DNA from 3 places in the Rhizobium sp. L9 genome. Region 1 is predicted to be linked to each of the others. Evidence: riboswitches for the same ligand, from Rfam matches in the RefSeq annotation. Region 1 holds a riboswitch; each other region holds the start of a gene.
What was found. A riboswitch is a leader RNA that binds a small molecule or an ion and turns the genes downstream of it on or off. The one in region 1 is predicted to bind cobalamin.
Positions count from the first base shown of each region.

Region 2: linked by a shared signal. The riboswitch ahead of CO660_RS03400 (CbtB domain-containing protein) and the one ahead of nrdH (glutaredoxin-like protein NrdH) in region 1 are both predicted to bind cobalamin.
Region 3: linked by a shared signal. The riboswitch ahead of bluB (5,6-dimethylbenzimidazole synthase) and the one ahead of nrdH (glutaredoxin-like protein NrdH) in region 1 are both predicted to bind cobalamin.

Region 1 is NZ_NWSZ01000048.1:17,912-23,090, reverse strand. Features, by position in the region: gene nrdF (class 1b ribonucleoside-diphosphate reductase subunit beta) at 1-88, opposite strand, end outside; gene nrdE (class 1b ribonucleoside-diphosphate reductase subunit alpha) at 284-2,452, opposite strand; gene nrdI (class Ib ribonucleoside-diphosphate reductase assembly flavoprotein NrdI) at 2,431-2,832, opposite strand; gene nrdH (glutaredoxin-like protein NrdH) at 2,846-3,067, opposite strand; cobalamin riboswitch at 3,328-3,552, opposite strand; gene CO660_RS31030 (heavy metal translocating P-type ATPase) at 3,762-5,179, opposite strand, start outside.
Region 2 is NZ_NWSZ01000003.1:317,123-322,301, reverse strand. Features, by position in the region: gene CO660_RS03425 (sensor histidine kinase) at 1-538, opposite strand, end outside; gene CO660_RS03420 (sulfite oxidase-like oxidoreductase) at 648-1,310, shown strand; gene CO660_RS03415 (hypothetical protein) at 1,295-1,864, opposite strand; gene CO660_RS03410 (CbtA family protein) at 1,918-2,652, opposite strand; gene CO660_RS03400 (CbtB domain-containing protein) at 2,767-2,976, opposite strand; cobalamin riboswitch at 3,002-3,151, opposite strand; gene CO660_RS03395 (histidine phosphatase family protein) at 3,208-3,756, shown strand; gene CO660_RS03390 (bifunctional diguanylate cyclase/phosphodiesterase) at 4,231-5,179, shown strand, end outside.
Region 3 is NZ_NWSZ01000012.1:11,584-16,762, forward strand. Features, by position in the region: gene CO660_RS13835 (NAD+ synthase) at 1-839, shown strand, start outside; gene CO660_RS13840 (TolB family protein) at 973-1,800, shown strand; gene CO660_RS13845 (3-deoxy-7-phosphoheptulonate synthase) at 1,797-2,861, opposite strand; cobalamin riboswitch at 3,143-3,329, shown strand; gene bluB (5,6-dimethylbenzimidazole synthase) at 3,371-4,060, shown strand; gene CO660_RS13855 (DUF2865 domain-containing protein) at 4,064-5,164, opposite strand.

The sequences.
Region 1 (5,179 bases):
GATTCCAGACCTCGAGATCCTTGTCGTCCTCGATGCGATTCCAGTTGATGGCGCGCACGCGCGAGGCTGGCTTGAGTTGTATGTTCATAAGGTGGTCCTCTTGAGGAATGTATCCGGATTTGCCCCTCATCCGCCTGCCGGCACCTTCTCCCCGCTTGCGGGGCGAAGGGGGTATGCCGCACCCTTATCCGTCTTTATTGCCGGCTCGTCTGGCGAGTCCCCTCTCCCCGTCAGAACGGGGAGAGGGTTAGGGTGAGGGGCAGTGCTCACAAGCGAAATCAAATCACAACGTACACGACACACACCCCTGCACTTCCGTACCCGAAAGTGCCATCTGGCGAAGGCGGATGTAGTAGATCGTCTTGATGCCCTTCTTCCAGGCGTAAATCTGCGCCCTATTGATGTCGCGCGTCGTCGCCGTATCACGGAAGAACAGGGTCAGCGACAGGCCTTGGTCGACATGCTGGGTCGCTGCCGCATAGGTGTCGATGATCTTCTCCGGCCCGATCTCGTAGGCGTCCTGATAGTAGTCGAGATTGTCATTGGTCATGAACGGCGCCGGATAATAGACGCGGCCGATCTTTCCTTCCTTGCGGATCTCGATCTTCGAGACGATCGGATGGATCGAGGAAGTCGAGTGGTTGATATAGGAGATCGAGCCCGTCGGCGGCACCGCCTGCAGGTTCTGGTTATAGAGGCCTGAGGCCATCACCGCCTTTTTCAGCGCCACCCAGTCTTGCTGTGTCGGAATATGGATGCCCGATTTGTCGAACAACGCCTGCACCTTTTCGGTCGCCGGCTTCCATTCCTGCTCGGTATATTTGTCGAAATAGTCACCTGAAGCGTATTTCGAATTCTCGAACCCCTTGAAGCTCACACCACGCTCGACCGCCAGACGATTGGAGGCACGCAGCGCGTGATAGGTCACCGCATAGAAATAGATATTGGTGAAATCGACGCCTTCCTCAGAGCCATAGAAGATGCGTTCGCGGGCGAGGTATCCGTGCAGGTTCATCTGCCCGAGGCCGATCGCATGGCTCTCGTCATTGCCTTTCTCGATTGAAGGAACCGAGGAGATATTGCTCATATCGGACACCGCTGTCAGCGCCCGGATCGAGGTCTCGATCGTCTTGCCGAAGTCGGTCGAATCCATCGCCGCAGCAATGTTCAGGGAGCCGAGATTGCAGGAAATATCCCTGCCGAGATGCTTGTAGGAAAGGTCGTCATGATAGTCGCTCGCCTCGCTCACCTGCAGGATCTCCGAGCAGAGGTTGCTCATGGAGATGCGCCCGGCAATCGGGTTCGAGCGGTTCACCGTGTCCTCGAACATGATGTAAGGGTAGCCGCTTTCGAACTGGATTTCGGCGATGACCTGGAAGAATTCGCGCGCCTTGATCTTCTTCTTCGAGATGCGGGCGTCCGCCACCATTTCCCGGTACTTCTCCGTCACCGAAATCTCGGTGAAAGGCACGCCGTAGACCCGTTCCACGTCGTAGGGCGAGAACAGGTACATGTCCTCATTGTTCTTGGCGAGTTCGAAGGTGATGTCGGGCACGACAACGCCGAGCGACAGCGTCTTGATGCGGATTTTCTCATCGGCGTTTTCACGCTTGGTGTCGAGAAAGCGCATGATATCGGGATGATGGGCGTTCAGATAAACCGCACCCGCCCCCTGCCGCGCACCGAGCTGATTGGCATAGGAGAAGCTGTCTTCCAGGAGCTTCATGACGGGGATGATGCCGGAGGACTGGTTTTCGATCTGCTTGATCGGCGCGCCCGCCTCGCGGATATTGGACAGCGACAGGGCCACGCCGCCGCCGCGTTTCGACAACTGCAGCGCCGAATTGATCGACCGGCCGATCGATTCCATGTTGTCCTCGACGCGCAGCAGGAAACAGGAAACGAGTTCGCCGCGCTGCTTCTTGCCTGCATTGAGGAAGGTGGGCGTTGCCGGCTGGAAGCGGCCGGAAATGATCTCGTCGACTATGTCGCGAGCAAGGGCCTCATCGCCGCGCGCCAAAGCCAGCGCCACCATGCAGATGCGGTCTTCGTAGCGCTCGAGATAGCGCTTTTCGTCGAAGGTCTTCAGCGTATAGCTGGTGTAATATTTGAAAGCCCCGAGGAAGGTAGGAAACCGGAATTTCTTGGCATAGGCCTGATCGAACAGGTCGCGGACGAAATTGAAGGAATACTGGTCGAGAACCTCCTGCTCGTAATAGCCCTCCGCGACGAGGTAATCGAGCTTTTCCCGAAGATTGTGAAAGAACACGGTGTTCTGGTTCACATGCTGCAGGAAATATTGCTTGGCCGCCACGCGATCCTTGTCGAGCTGGATCTTTCCCTCGTCGTCGTAGAGGTTCAGCATCGCGTTCAGTGCATGATAGTCGAGTGTTTCGGCCGCTTTCAGCGGTTTTGCGCCCGCGTCCCGCGTCAGATTTGTTCCCGTGTCCAAAATCGTCCCATCCCGTCTTTGACGTTGGCGATATCATCGGCAGTTCCCAGGAGCTCGAACCTGTAGAGGTACGGCACCTGGCACTTCTTCGAGATGACATCGCCGGCGAGCCCATAGGTCTCGCCGAAATTGCTGTTGCCCGCAGCAATCACGCCGCGGATGTTGGAGCGGTTTTCCGCCTCGTTGAGGAAGCGGATCACCTGCTTGGGCACGGCCCCTTTACCGCCGTTTCCGCAATAGGTAGGCGAGATCAGCACATAGGGTTCGCGAATGTGGATGGCCTCAGCGCCGAGGGGAATGCGCGCCGCGCGCAATCCCAGCTTCTCGACGAAACGATGGGTGTTCCCGGATCGGCTGGAATAATAGACGATCAGCCCCACTCCTTTTCTCCGGTCAGGAGAGCGCGCTGATCATGTCGGGGCGGAAGCCCGCCCAATGCTGCTCGCCGGCAACGACGACCGGAACCTGCATGTAGCCCATGCCACGCACGCGATCGAGCGCTTCGGCATCCTCGGAAATATCGACGATCTCATAATCCACGCCCAGGCGATCGAGGGCGCGGTAAGTGGCCGTGCATTGGACACAGGCCGGCTTGCTGTAAACGGTAACGCTCATCATGTTCCTCGTGAAGTCAATGAATTCAGGACGCAGGACTGGGATCGGGCGCCATGCGGCGTCCGGGGAAATGCTTGATAGTGATCTGGCAAGGTTGGCGCTTTAAACGCCTGACTTGGTCCCTCGCAGGATGTGCGCGGGCGCCGGCCTTGATGCTCTCGACATGACTTCAAACCCCGAAGTGCTCATGCGGTCGTTCGGGGCAGCGCAACAGCGCGGATCATTCCGCTGCATGCACGCGACCTTCCGGACACCCCGCCCGTGGACGTTTCATTCAAGGCAGGTCTCCTGGCTCACGGGTCGAAGCACCTGCCCAGCCTTCCCGAGGCATCATGCCCCAGTGACCCGAAATCGGACAGTTGCTCTCCGCTCACAGTTGCGGGGGCAGCTCCGGCCTTGCCCCACCCTCATGGCGAGACGCACCGTATTCCCGTCTTAGCCCGCGATCCTCACGAATCGAAGGAACCTTGAACACTAGATATAGTACGCGAATCGAAATTCACGTCAACGGATGGTTTGTGCGTTGCGTTACGGCAGGTTTGAAATCACTGCGTTCCTGTGAAAAACATGGATAATGAAGTCTTAAACAAAACGAACTGTGGAGAAGGCCTGAACGACGAGAGCCGGCCTGTAGCCGGCTCTGCGGTTTTCGATTCCGGATCGGCCCTAATCGGCGCTCCGAAGAGGAAAGGATTTATTCCTCTACGCGGAGCAGCCTGAGCGCGTTGATCGTAACCAGCACGGTGGCTCCGGTATCGGCGAGAATCGCCGTCCAGAGCCCGGTGATCCCGATGATCGTGGTCACCAGGAAGACAGCCTTCAGCCCGAGTGCAATGGTGATATTCTCGAGGATATTGCGCATCGTCCGCTGCGAAAGCGCGATCATTCGCGCCACGTCGCCAACGCGCCCGTGCAGCACGGCGGCATCGGCCGTCTCCAGCGCCACATCGGTGCCGCCGCCCATGGCGATACCGATGTCGGCGGCGGCGAGCGCCGGCGCGTCGTTGATGCCGTCGCCGACCTTGGCGACTATGAAGCCCTTGCGCTTCAATTCGCCGACGACCCGCTGCTTGTCCTCGGGCATCATCTCGCCCCGCCAGTCGATGCCGAGCATGTCTGCGACCGCTGCCGCCGTCCGCTTGTTGTCGCCGGTCAGCATCATCGCCTTGACACCGGCCAATTTGAGCGCCGAGAGCCCGGCCGCGGCGTCCTCGCGCGGCTCGTCGCGCATGGCGATCAGGCCGGACGCAGCGCCATTGACGAGCAGCACCGACACGCTCTTGCCCTCATCATTGAGCCCTGCAATACGCGCCTCCTGTTCCGCGTTAAGTGCCGCCCGCTCGCGGGCGGCTGGCGGCGACAAGAGATCAACTGCCTCGCCGCCGATTTTGCCGGTGACACCCTTGCCCGGCAGCGCTTCCAGCTCGAAGGCGGGTGGCACGGGCACGCCGTCCGCCTTGGCGCGGTGGAGAATCGCCTGTGCCAGCGGATGGCTGGAGCCCTGCTCGAGCACCGCCGCGCGCGACAGGAGCTGCGCCTCACCCAATCCAAAGGAAAGGATGTCGGTCACCCGAGGCTTGCCTTCCGTCAGCGTGCCCGTCTTGTCGAAGGCGACCATCGTCACCTTGCCGAGCGTCTCCAGGACCGCACCGCCCTTCATCAGCAGCCCGCGCCTCGCGCCCGCCGACAGCGAAGCCGCGATCGCCGCCGGCGTCGAGATGACGAGGGCGCAAGGGCAGCCGATCAGCAGGATGGCAAGACCCTTGTAGATCCACTCACTCCACGCGCCGCCGAAGAACGGCGGCGGAACGACCGCGACCAGCGCGGCAACGACGACCACACCCGGCGTGTAGTAGCGCGAAAACCGCTCGATGAAGCGCTCCGTCGGCGCCTTCGATTCCTGCGCTTCTTCCACCAGCTTGACGACGCGGGCGATAGTATTGTCGGCAGCAGCCGCCGTGACGCGAACCCTCAGCACCGCATCGCCATTGACCGTACCGGCATAGACCACGGCGTCGACGCCCTTGCGCACCGGCGTGCTCTCGCCCGTCACCGGAGCCTCGTCGATCGCGCTCTCGCCTGATACGATGACGCCGTCGGCAGAGATGCGAT
Region 2 (5,179 bases), on a different contig from region 1:
TGATCGGAGCCGAAAAATAATATCCTCGCTTTAGCGATGTGGTGCCAAGTGCGTAAAACCGCGCCTGCCGGCCTTCGATCGCCTCCTGGAAATAGGGCCGGTAATTGAAATTCTGGCCGACGAAGCTCCCCGGTCCATCGTAATTGCTCGCCGCGATCGTCTCCCCGTCCGGCTTCACCACATAGATGTCGGAGGATTTTAAAAGCCCGTTGATCTCCTTGAGATAGAGATTGGCCGCATCACGCAGCGCCATATCGTTGGGCGCGCTCACCAGTTCCTTGATATCGTCGTGATCGGCGATCAGCGCCGGCAGCGCCTCGTAGCGGTTGAGGTGGCCGCTGAGCGCCGAGACGGCGAGGCGCAGCGCCGTTCCCGCCTGAGCGGAAGCCTCCTGCATATAGGCGCGCGTCGCAATCGCGCTTCCATAGGTGAAGAAGGCGAAGATGACGAGCGGCACCAGCAGCAGCGCCGCGATGGCACGATATTTCGAAGACAGATCCGGCTCCTCCCTTTCTGCCTTCACTCCCCAGCAAGGCATGCCCGACGGCTCAGTTTAATGAGGCAAGCGAGGATTTCCAAGGGCTCACCGGAACTTGACACTCGGCAGGGACGGATGTCCTATTGCTGCACCGCAAGGAAACCCATTCATGAGCGACGACCAGACGCCCGCCGACAGCAAACTCACCAACTCCAAGCGCCGCTGGGCGTCAGAGGGCAAGTTCCTGACCGGGCGCATCAGCAGGCCCGAGACCGAGCGCCTGCCGCCCGGCCAGCACCTCGTCAAGAATTGGCCGGTGCTCGATCTCGGCCAGCAGCCGGTCATTTCAACCGAGAGCTGGCGGCTTGAAGTGCGTGGTTTGGTCGAAACGCCTCTCACCCTCACCTGGGCCGATTTCCAGGCGATGGAGCAGAGCACTGGGGTGAGCGACATTCACTGCGTCACCACTTGGTCGCGTTATGACAACAACTGGAAAGGCGTTTCGACGCGGGATCTGCTCGATCGCGCCATGCCGAAACCGGAAGCAGCCTACGTGATGCTGACGAGCTATGACGGCTACACCACCAATCTGCCGCTCGCCGATTTCGCCGCCGAGGATGCGATCCTGGCGACCTCCTGGGACGGCCTGCCGCTGACACCGGAGCACGGCGGCCCAATGCGCCTCGTCGCGCCGCATCTTTATTTCTGGAAAAGCGCCAAATGGCTGCGCCGCATCGAGTTGCTCGCCGCCGACGAGGCAGGCTTCTGGGAAAAGAACGGCTACCATATGTATGGCGATCCGTGGCGCGAGCAGCGCTATTCCGACGACTGAGCCTTCGGCCGCAGGAAGCGGCGAAGCGTCAGGATGGCAAGCCCCAACATGGCGGCCAACCCCGTCAGGGACGCCATGCTGGCAGGATGAAGCGGCACCTTGCTCCAACTCGGCTTGATGATATTGGCGGTATTGAATGCCTCGCCGCTGAACTGGCAGGTAATGAAGGCAAGCCCGCGACCCGCCATCTCGGCGTCGATGGCCGATATGATTTCGCCCGCCGCGGTTGCCTCCCGCGGCATCTCACGCATCGCCAGCAGCACGGCTTTCGTCGCCGCGAGATAGGCATGGGCGCATTGGTTGAACGGGCTCTCCTCGTCCGTCACGCTGCCGGGCATCCGACCCCAGAGGCAATAGGAATACTGGATTTCGGCGTAGTTCAGGACACGCCGGAACGATTCGTTCGTATCGGCCGCCCGTGACGCCAGCATGCTGATGCTGCTGCGATACTCCGAAATGATCGCCATCTCGCCGTGGGAAATTGCCGGAATATCGAGCCCGGTATCGGAGCCGCCAGAGCTGCTCCCATGGCCGAAAGCATTTCCGATAAACATTGGCAACAGGCTCGCGATGAGACCGAGAAAAGCAAACCTGCCAATATGCTGCATCACCGGAACGCCGGCCGCAGTCCACTCTTGGCGGCAAGACCCCTTTCTGCCAGCGCTCCGAAAACCAGACCGAGCGTTGCCCAAAGGATCGCATGCATGCCGAGCGAGGTGGTGCGGAACCGCCAGAGTACCATCGCCGAGAAATTCTCGGGCACCTCGTTGATCGGCGGCAACAGATAAAGCACGAAGCCGATGAAGACGAGATAGGCGATGCCGGCGATGATCGCGCCGTTCCAGAGACCGAAGCGCTCGCCAAGGCGGCGCGACAGCGCGACCGCGGCAACCAGCGAGGCGAGCGAAACGACAATCATCAGGAAGAACAGCTCGGTCCTGACGCCGATCGTTTCGGGATTGCCGACCGCCGGGGGGTTGGCCGGATATTTGATTCCGGGAACAAACACCACTGCCACGAAGGCGGCAATGGCGATAACGGCCGAGGTGCCGCGCGCCGAGAGGCTGCTGAAGCGGCCATGTACGAAGGCGAAGGCGAGCGAAAAGAGCCCGCCGACGGCGATACTGTAGGCCATGACGCCGGTGAAAAGGCCGAGACCAGCCTGCGTGGCCCGGCTGACGATTTCAGGTTCGGCAGCTTCGCCCGCCGCCTGGGCGCTCGCCTCCTCGAAGGCGATTGCCGCATCGACCAGCGGCTCGCCGAAGATATGGGCGAAAGCGAAAACGAGGATACCAGCAATCAGGCCCGCGAGCATGCCGCGAAGCAGAAGCTTTCCAACCATGTCAATATTCCCCCTAAGCATGTCGCGCAAAAGTGTGCAGCGGTTTTGCGATAACGACATGCGTAAACAAAGACCTAAAGCGCGAAAAGCGAATCTGAAAGATCGCGATGCGCTTTAGTGGCAGGGAAAGCCGAGCAGATGGCGGCCGTCATGCACGAATTCGTGCACATACATGCCGTTGAACAGCGCCATCGCGCCTTCCTCGGTGCCGACGAAATAAAGAACGATGAGCATCAGCAGGCCGCCGAAAACCGCCCAGGGCAGGATTTCCCCTACAGGGATTGGCGCCGGTGCCGCAACGGGCGCGAAAGTGGTGTCAGACATGTATCCCTCCGGAATGACGCGTTCAGTCGAAAGAGTGTTGTGCGGCAGGGTCTGACTTCCAGCGTAAAGAACTTCGAAACGCTGGTCACAGTGGCGCGACCGCGCCGGATTTCCACCGGCTTCCAAACCCGCAACAGCACGGTTATATCTGGACGCCGAAGAGACTGTCAACGAAACTTCGAGACGCCGGCGAAGGGTCGTCCCCACCATATTGCGAAGATCGGAACAACCGTGAATACCCGCCTCACCTGGATCTGTCACGGCGCCACGGCGGCGAGCCGCAAGGCCCTGTTCCCGCTGGATGAGCCGCTGGAAGACAAGGCCGCTGAAGAAGCCGGCCGGATGACCGCCCTGCCTCGCGCCGACCGGATCGTCACGAGCCCGGCTTTGCGTGCCCGCCAGACCGCTACAGCCCTCGGTCTCGACGCTCAAATAGAACAGCGGCTTGCCGACTGCGACAATGGCCGCTGGGCCGGCAGGCCGATTGCGGCAATCGGCACCGAAGAGCCGGAGAACCTCATGGCTTGGATGAGCGATCCGGAAGCCGCCCCACATGGCGGCGACAGTTTTCTCGGTCTGCGGACGCGCGTCGCCGGCTGGATGGATGAACAATCCACGCTCGGCGGTCATGTGATAGCCGTCACCCACGCATCGATTATAAGAACAGCGATTGCGCATGTGCTTCAGGCTCCCCTCCCCTCGTTCTGGCTCGTCGATGTCGAGCCGCTGGTGGTCGTTCGGATGACCAGCAATGGACAGCGCTGGTCGCTGCGCCTCTAGAGAATTAGACATCCCTCATACTATCCAGCCTTACGCAAGCAAATCGCGTCATCTCTATTGAACCGGGTCTGACCGGGACTACTTCCTTGTCCCAAGGAGACGGAAGCTATGGCATATGATTGGAGTGGGGAGCGTACGCGGCGCCTGCGCTTGATGAGGGTCGTGACGCTCACCTTAGTTATGGTCGGTCTGGTCGTCAGCGTTCCGCTGCTGATCGTCACCGCCTGAAGAGCGAGACAGGGCGAGCGATGCGACAGCACGCTCGCCCTCGTTCTTTCGTGGGGCTCCCCTCGTCTTGAATCCGGACATCCTCTAATCTTCCAAGCAGCACCAGCGAAACGCCGTAGCGCAGCCGAGGTCCGGACAGCACCGCAACGGACGGGCTGCCACCTCCAACAATTCGCCTTATGGTTTCAACGAACATTTCAGATTTTCGTGATAGTCCGGCAGAGGGTGGAGATGGAGAATGCGATAATGCCTGCGTTTTTTCGAAGCAGGGCCGGAAGGCAATGCGTGTCGGTTGTGGTTTTCGGAGTAACCCTCTGGATCCTCGGCACGGTGCTGCACTTCGACGACCGCCTCGTCTCCTTCATGACCAGTTTCGGCGAGTACGGGGCGGATAAGCTCGTTCTGGCTCTCGGCATCGCTGGCGCGATGAGCTTCATCTATTCGGTGCTGCGCATCGCCGACCTGCGCAAGGAAATGGAGCTGCGCGCCACCGAACAGGCTAAGGCCGATTGGACGGCAACCCACGACCATCTGACCAAGCTGCCGAACCGCTACGCCTTCGAGCGCAAAATCCTCTCACGGCCGGTCAGAAGCGGCGAGGCCGAGATCGAGGAATGGGACGACAACGTCACGATCTTCTCCGTCGACCTCGACGGCTTCAAAAAAGTCAACGATCTCGTCGGCCACAAGGGCGGCGACGTGTTGCTGGTCGAAGTTGCCAGACGCATCTGCGCGCTTGGCAACGCGGATTGCGTTTACCGCTTCGGCGGTGACGAATTCATCATCGTCGCCTTTTCCCTGACGGCAGAGCGCGAGGAGCGTTTCGCCAAGTTGCTGATCCAGGCCGTCACCCGGCCGATCCATATCGATGGCTTTGCCGTCGAAGTCGGCGCCAGCGTCGGCTACGATCGCTGGCTTGAGGGCAGCGAGCCGCTGGAAGACGCCGCCCACCGTGCGGATCTGGCCATGTATGAGGCCAAATCACGCGGCCCTAACAATTATCTCGTCTTCGAAGCTTCGATGCAGGACAAGGTAACGGAACGCGCCTCTCTGGAAAGCAGGCTGCGCGCGGCAATCGCCGACAAGGCGATCATGCCTTTCTATCAACCTTTGATTGATTTGAAAACTGGCCAGCTTTGCGGTTTCGAAGCCCTCGCGCGCTGGGTCGGCGAGGATGGTATCAATATTTCGCCGC
Region 3 (5,179 bases), on a different contig from region 1:
TCGGCTTCCGCGACTACGTCAACAAAAATGGTTTCAAAACCGTCGTTCTCGGCCTTTCCGGCGGCATCGATTCGGCGATCTGCACAGCGATCGCGGTCGATGCTCTCGGAGAGGAGCGGGTGCGAACGGTGATGCTGCCCTATCGTTACACCTCGGAAGATTCACTGAAGGATGCAGCCGACTGTGCCAAGGCGCTCGGCTGCCGCTATGACATCGTACCGATCGAGCAGCCAGTAACCGGCTTCAGCAGCGCGCTGTCCAACCTCTTCGAGGGAACGGAGAGCGGAATCACCGAGGAGAATTTGCAGAGCCGCGCGCGCGGCGTCATCCTCATGGCGATCTCCAACAAGTTCGGCTCGATGGTGGTGACGACGGGCAACAAGTCGGAAATGTCGGTCGGCTACGCCACGCTGTATGGCGACATGAACGGCGGCTTCAATCCGATCAAGGACCTCTACAAGATGCAGGTCTATGCGCTGGCGCGCTGGCGCAACGAGAATGTGCCGCCGACTGCGCTCGGGCCGTCGGGCGAGGTGATCCCGCAGAATATCATCGACAAGGCACCCTCGGCCGAGCTTCGCCCGGACCAGAAGGACCAGGATTCGCTGCCGCCCTATCCCGTCCTCGACGATATTCTCGAGTGCCTGGTGGAGAAGGAAATGGCGGTCGAGGAGATCGTCGCGCGCGGCCATGACGTCGCCACCGTCCACCGCGTCGAGCACCTGCTTTATCTTGCCGAATACAAGCGCCGGCAATCGGCGCCGGGCGTGAAGATCACCAAGAAGAATTTCGGGCGCGACCGGCGCTATCCGATCACCAACCGGTTCCGGGATCGCTAGCGCAATCGGGATCGCTAGCGCAATCGGGATCGCTAGCGCAATCGGGATTGCTGACGCGATCGGGATCGCTGACGCAATCGAGATCGCTGACGCAGCTCGATCGCTGACGCAATCGACACATCAGGGAGGCAACATGCGCAGCTCGGTCGAGATCTACAATGTCAGGACGGGCAGGGCTCGCGAGGTCTGGCAGACGGACAGGCTGGTGGAAGCGCCGAATTTCTCGCCCGATGGCTCCTATCTCCTGCTGAACGGCAACGGGCTGCTCTTCCGGCTGCCGCTCGATGGCGGCGAGGTGGTGAAGGTCGATACGGGCTTTGCCGTCAATTGCAACAATGATCACGGCATTTCGCCTGATGGCACTGAGATCGTCATCTCGGACAAGACGGAGTTCGGCAAGTCGACGATCTACATCCTGCCGGTCGAAGGCGGCACGCCGCGGCTCATCACGCAAAACCAGCCGTCCTATTGGCATGGCTGGTCACCGGATGGCCGCCAGCTCGCCTATTGCGGCATTCGCGACGATCTTTTCGATATTTATACGATCTCAGTCGACGGCGGCGTCGAGACGCGGCTGACGTATGGCGAAGGCCGCAACGACGGGCCGGATTATTCCGCCGACGGCCAATGGGTCTATTTCAATTCCAGCCGCACCGGGCTGATGCAGATCTGGCGCATCCATCCGGATGGCACAGGCCTCGAACAGGTGACGTCGGACAATCACGGGAACTGGTTTCCCCATCCATCGCCCAAAAACGACAAGGTGCTGATCCTGTCCTACGATCCTTCGGTCTTTGACCATCCGCGCGATCTCGACGTGCGGTTGCGGCTGATGGATATGGACGGCGGCAACCTGAAGACGCTGTTCGAGCTTTTCGGCGGGCAGGGCACGATCAACGTGCCCTGCTGGTCACCTGATGGTGACGAGTTTGCCTATGTCAGGTATTTTCCGGCGGCTTAAGCCGCTGCCGCTCGGCGCCGCCTGCGAGCGGCGTCCGCCAGATCTTCCAGCACACTCACCGACATATCCCAGTCAATGCAGCCATCGGTGATGGACTGGCCGTAGACGAGCGGCTTGCCGGGAACGAGATCCTGGCGGCCGGCAACGAGGTTGCTTTCGATCATCATGCCCTTGATGTGGTGATTGCCCGCGGAGATCTGTCCGGCGACGTCCTTGACAACCCGTGGCTGGTTCATCGGATCTTTGCTGCTGTTGGCATGGCTGGCGTCGATGAGGATGCGCGGGGTGACCCCGAGTTTCAGGCATTCCGCTGTGACGGCTCCGACATCGGCCGCCTCATAATTCGGCCGCTTGCCGCCGCGCAGAATGATGTGGCAGTCCTCATTGCCCTTTGTCGAGGCGATTGCCGCCTGTCCGTCCTTGGTGACGGCCGGGAAGTGATGCGGTTGTGAAGCGGCCAGGATCGCGTCGATCGCGACGCGAGCCCCGCCGTCGGTGCCGTTCTTGAAGCCGATCGGGCAGGAGAGGCCGGAGGCGAGCTGGCGATGGATCTGGCTCTCGGTCGTGCGGGCGCCGATCGCACCCCAGCTGACGAGGTCGGCAATGTATTGCGGTGTGATCGTCTCGAGGAATTCGACCCCGGCGGGAAGGCCCATCGCGTTGATGTCGAGCAGCAGCCTTCTGGCAATTCTCAGCCCTTCCTCGATACGGTAGCTGCCGTCGAGATGCGGGTCGTTCATCAAGCCCTTCCAGCCGACTGTGGTGCGCGGCTTTTCGAAATAGACGCGCATGACGATTTCCAGATCACTGGAGAAGCGCTGTCGCTGCTCGGCCAGCCGCGCGGCATACTCGCGTGCAGCAACCGGATCGTGGATGGAGCAGGGGCCGATGACGACGATCAGGCGGTCGTCTTCACCCTCGAGAATCTTATGGACCGCGTGGCGGTTGCTGGTCACCGTCTCGCTGACGGCGGCGGTTCGGGGGATTTCCGCGATGACATCGGCGGGTCTGGTCAGCGGGGTGATCTCGAGAATACGCAGATCATCGATGGTGTCGGGCACGGCATGGCTCCTGTTTGGTCATACCGTGCGGAACAGAAAAGCCGCCAGGTAGACTAGCGGCTGTTCGGGTTGTCGTCGCGTTGAATTCAGTTACGCACAGACCCGCATCCGCTGGAAGCAGCGGTACGAATAAAATCGCGAGGAGGCGTAGGCTGAAGTCGTCGACATTCCGCGTATGTAGCGTCGCGGCCGCTCATTGTCACGCAAAATTTGCGAGGCGAAATCACGGGTTCGCCTCTTTAAGGCTGACGTGCCGACGCTTGCCTCCGTTCCGATTTCCTGAAATAGATGCGCCGTCAGGTGCCCGCCCTCGAGGCGGGAGAATCGGGAATCCGGTGCAAGGCCGGAACGTGCCCAACGCTGTAAGGCCGACGTCTGCCGCTTCATCACGCCACTGGCTTTGCCGGGAAGGCTGCGGCAGATGGATGAAGCCGAGTCAGAAGACCGGCCTGGCGAGATAGACCCAACCCGCGCGGACGGCGGGCGGTTGCGTTGTTGGGGATTTGACGATGCGACCCTCTTATGCGGATGCCCTTTCGGCGGCATCCGGTTTTTCCATGGCCGAACGTGAAGCCGTCTATCACGCAATCATGACGCGGCGTGACGTGCGCAGCCAGTTCCTGCCCGATCCCTTGCCCGACGATGTCGTGGCGCGGCTCCTGACCGCCGCCCATCATGCGCCGTCGGTCGGCTTCATGCAGCCATGGAATTTCATTCTCGTGAAAAGTGCAACCGTCCGCACCCGCGTGCGCAACGCCTTTGCCGTGGCCAACGAAGAGGCAGCTTCGATGTTCGAAGGCGAGCGGCGGCAGGCCTATCGATCCCTCAAGCTCGAAGGCATCGTGGAGGCGCCGCTCGGCATATGCGTAACCTGCGATCCCACCCGCGGCGGCAGCGTGGTGCTGGGACGGACGCACAATCCGAGGATGGATTCCTATTCGACCGTTTGCGCCATTCAGAATCTCTGGCTCGCGGCCCGCGCCGAAGGGGTCGGCATCGGCTGGGTCAGCATCTTTCATGAAGGCGACCTGAAAACAATTCTCGGCATACCGGAGCATATCGAGGTGGTCGCCTGGCTCTGCGCCGGCTTTGTCGACCGTCTTTATGACGAACCGGAACTTTCGGTCAAAGGTTGGCGGCAGCGGCTGCCGCTCGAGGAACTCGTTTTCCACGACGGATGGGGACGCAACGACCCGTAGCAATTACTGCTGCTGTGGTTGCGGACCCGGCGTCGCCGGATTGGCAAGGTCGATCGAGCCCTGGTCGCCGGCAAGGAATTGCGGGCCGACCTGACGAACCTTGTTCTGCGTGGGGTCGTAGGGACGTTCGGCAACGGATGGCTGCGGCGGGGCTGATGCTGCCGCAGTATCTTTCGTCGGCGGTTTAGTGCGGACCGTCGTGATCGAGCCCTGCTGCGGCGGTTCGCTCAGGGCCTGCTTGCCGCGCATCTCCTCGTAATAGGCGGTGAGATTGCAGGCGCAGGAATTTTTCTCGCCAGGCGCGCGGTTCTTGTAGACAAAAGCGTTCTTCATGGCGCTATAGGGCGCGCCCGTTGCGACCGAGATCATGTTCGAGGAGTCGGTGCTGGTCACGTCGCGATAGAAGAGCTCGGTTTCAATGCCGGGGCACATCTTGGCGCAGGTCTGGGCATCGCGGCCGAAATCCACCGAGGTGGTATTTGAGCTGATCGGGAAGAAGCCACCGTCGCAGCTGCGCACGCAGATGGTGCTGATCGGTGAAAACATTTCGGCCCTCGGCAGGCCGTAACGCAGATCGGTCTCTTCACCGCCGCCGAGCGGAATGAAGGTATCGGTGCGCATCGCCTGTTCCTCGACACTCGGGGCGGGGTCGTCTGCGCTACGCTCGGTCGGGGCATAGAAATTGTCGCTGTTGCAGCCGTTGCGTTCGAGTGCCGCCGTCAATTCTCGGCGCGCGTCGTCACTGCCGTCGCCGTGGTTGCGCAGCTCGTCGCGGCGCTCCTGGAGATAACGGATATTGTCGATCATCCGGGCTTCGGCGTCAGAGAGTTCGGCGCAAAAGTCGGCGTTGTCACTGCCAATCACGACCATGCTGCCTGAAGTGCATCCGTTATTGCGCAGATCGTTGCGGACCTTGCGCAGCTCGAGGTTCTGCTCGGCCATGGCATTTGCATATTGGCGCGCTTCCGGCCCGTTATTGCTACCGATCGATCGTGGCAGGTCGGCAAGGCGACCGCGCAAGTCGTTGCAAATAGCGCTGGTCTGTGCTGCGGCCGGTGATGCCAGCGCAAGCATAAGAGCAAGAGACAGATTTCGGCGTTTCACGGCGTCGTCCGGGAA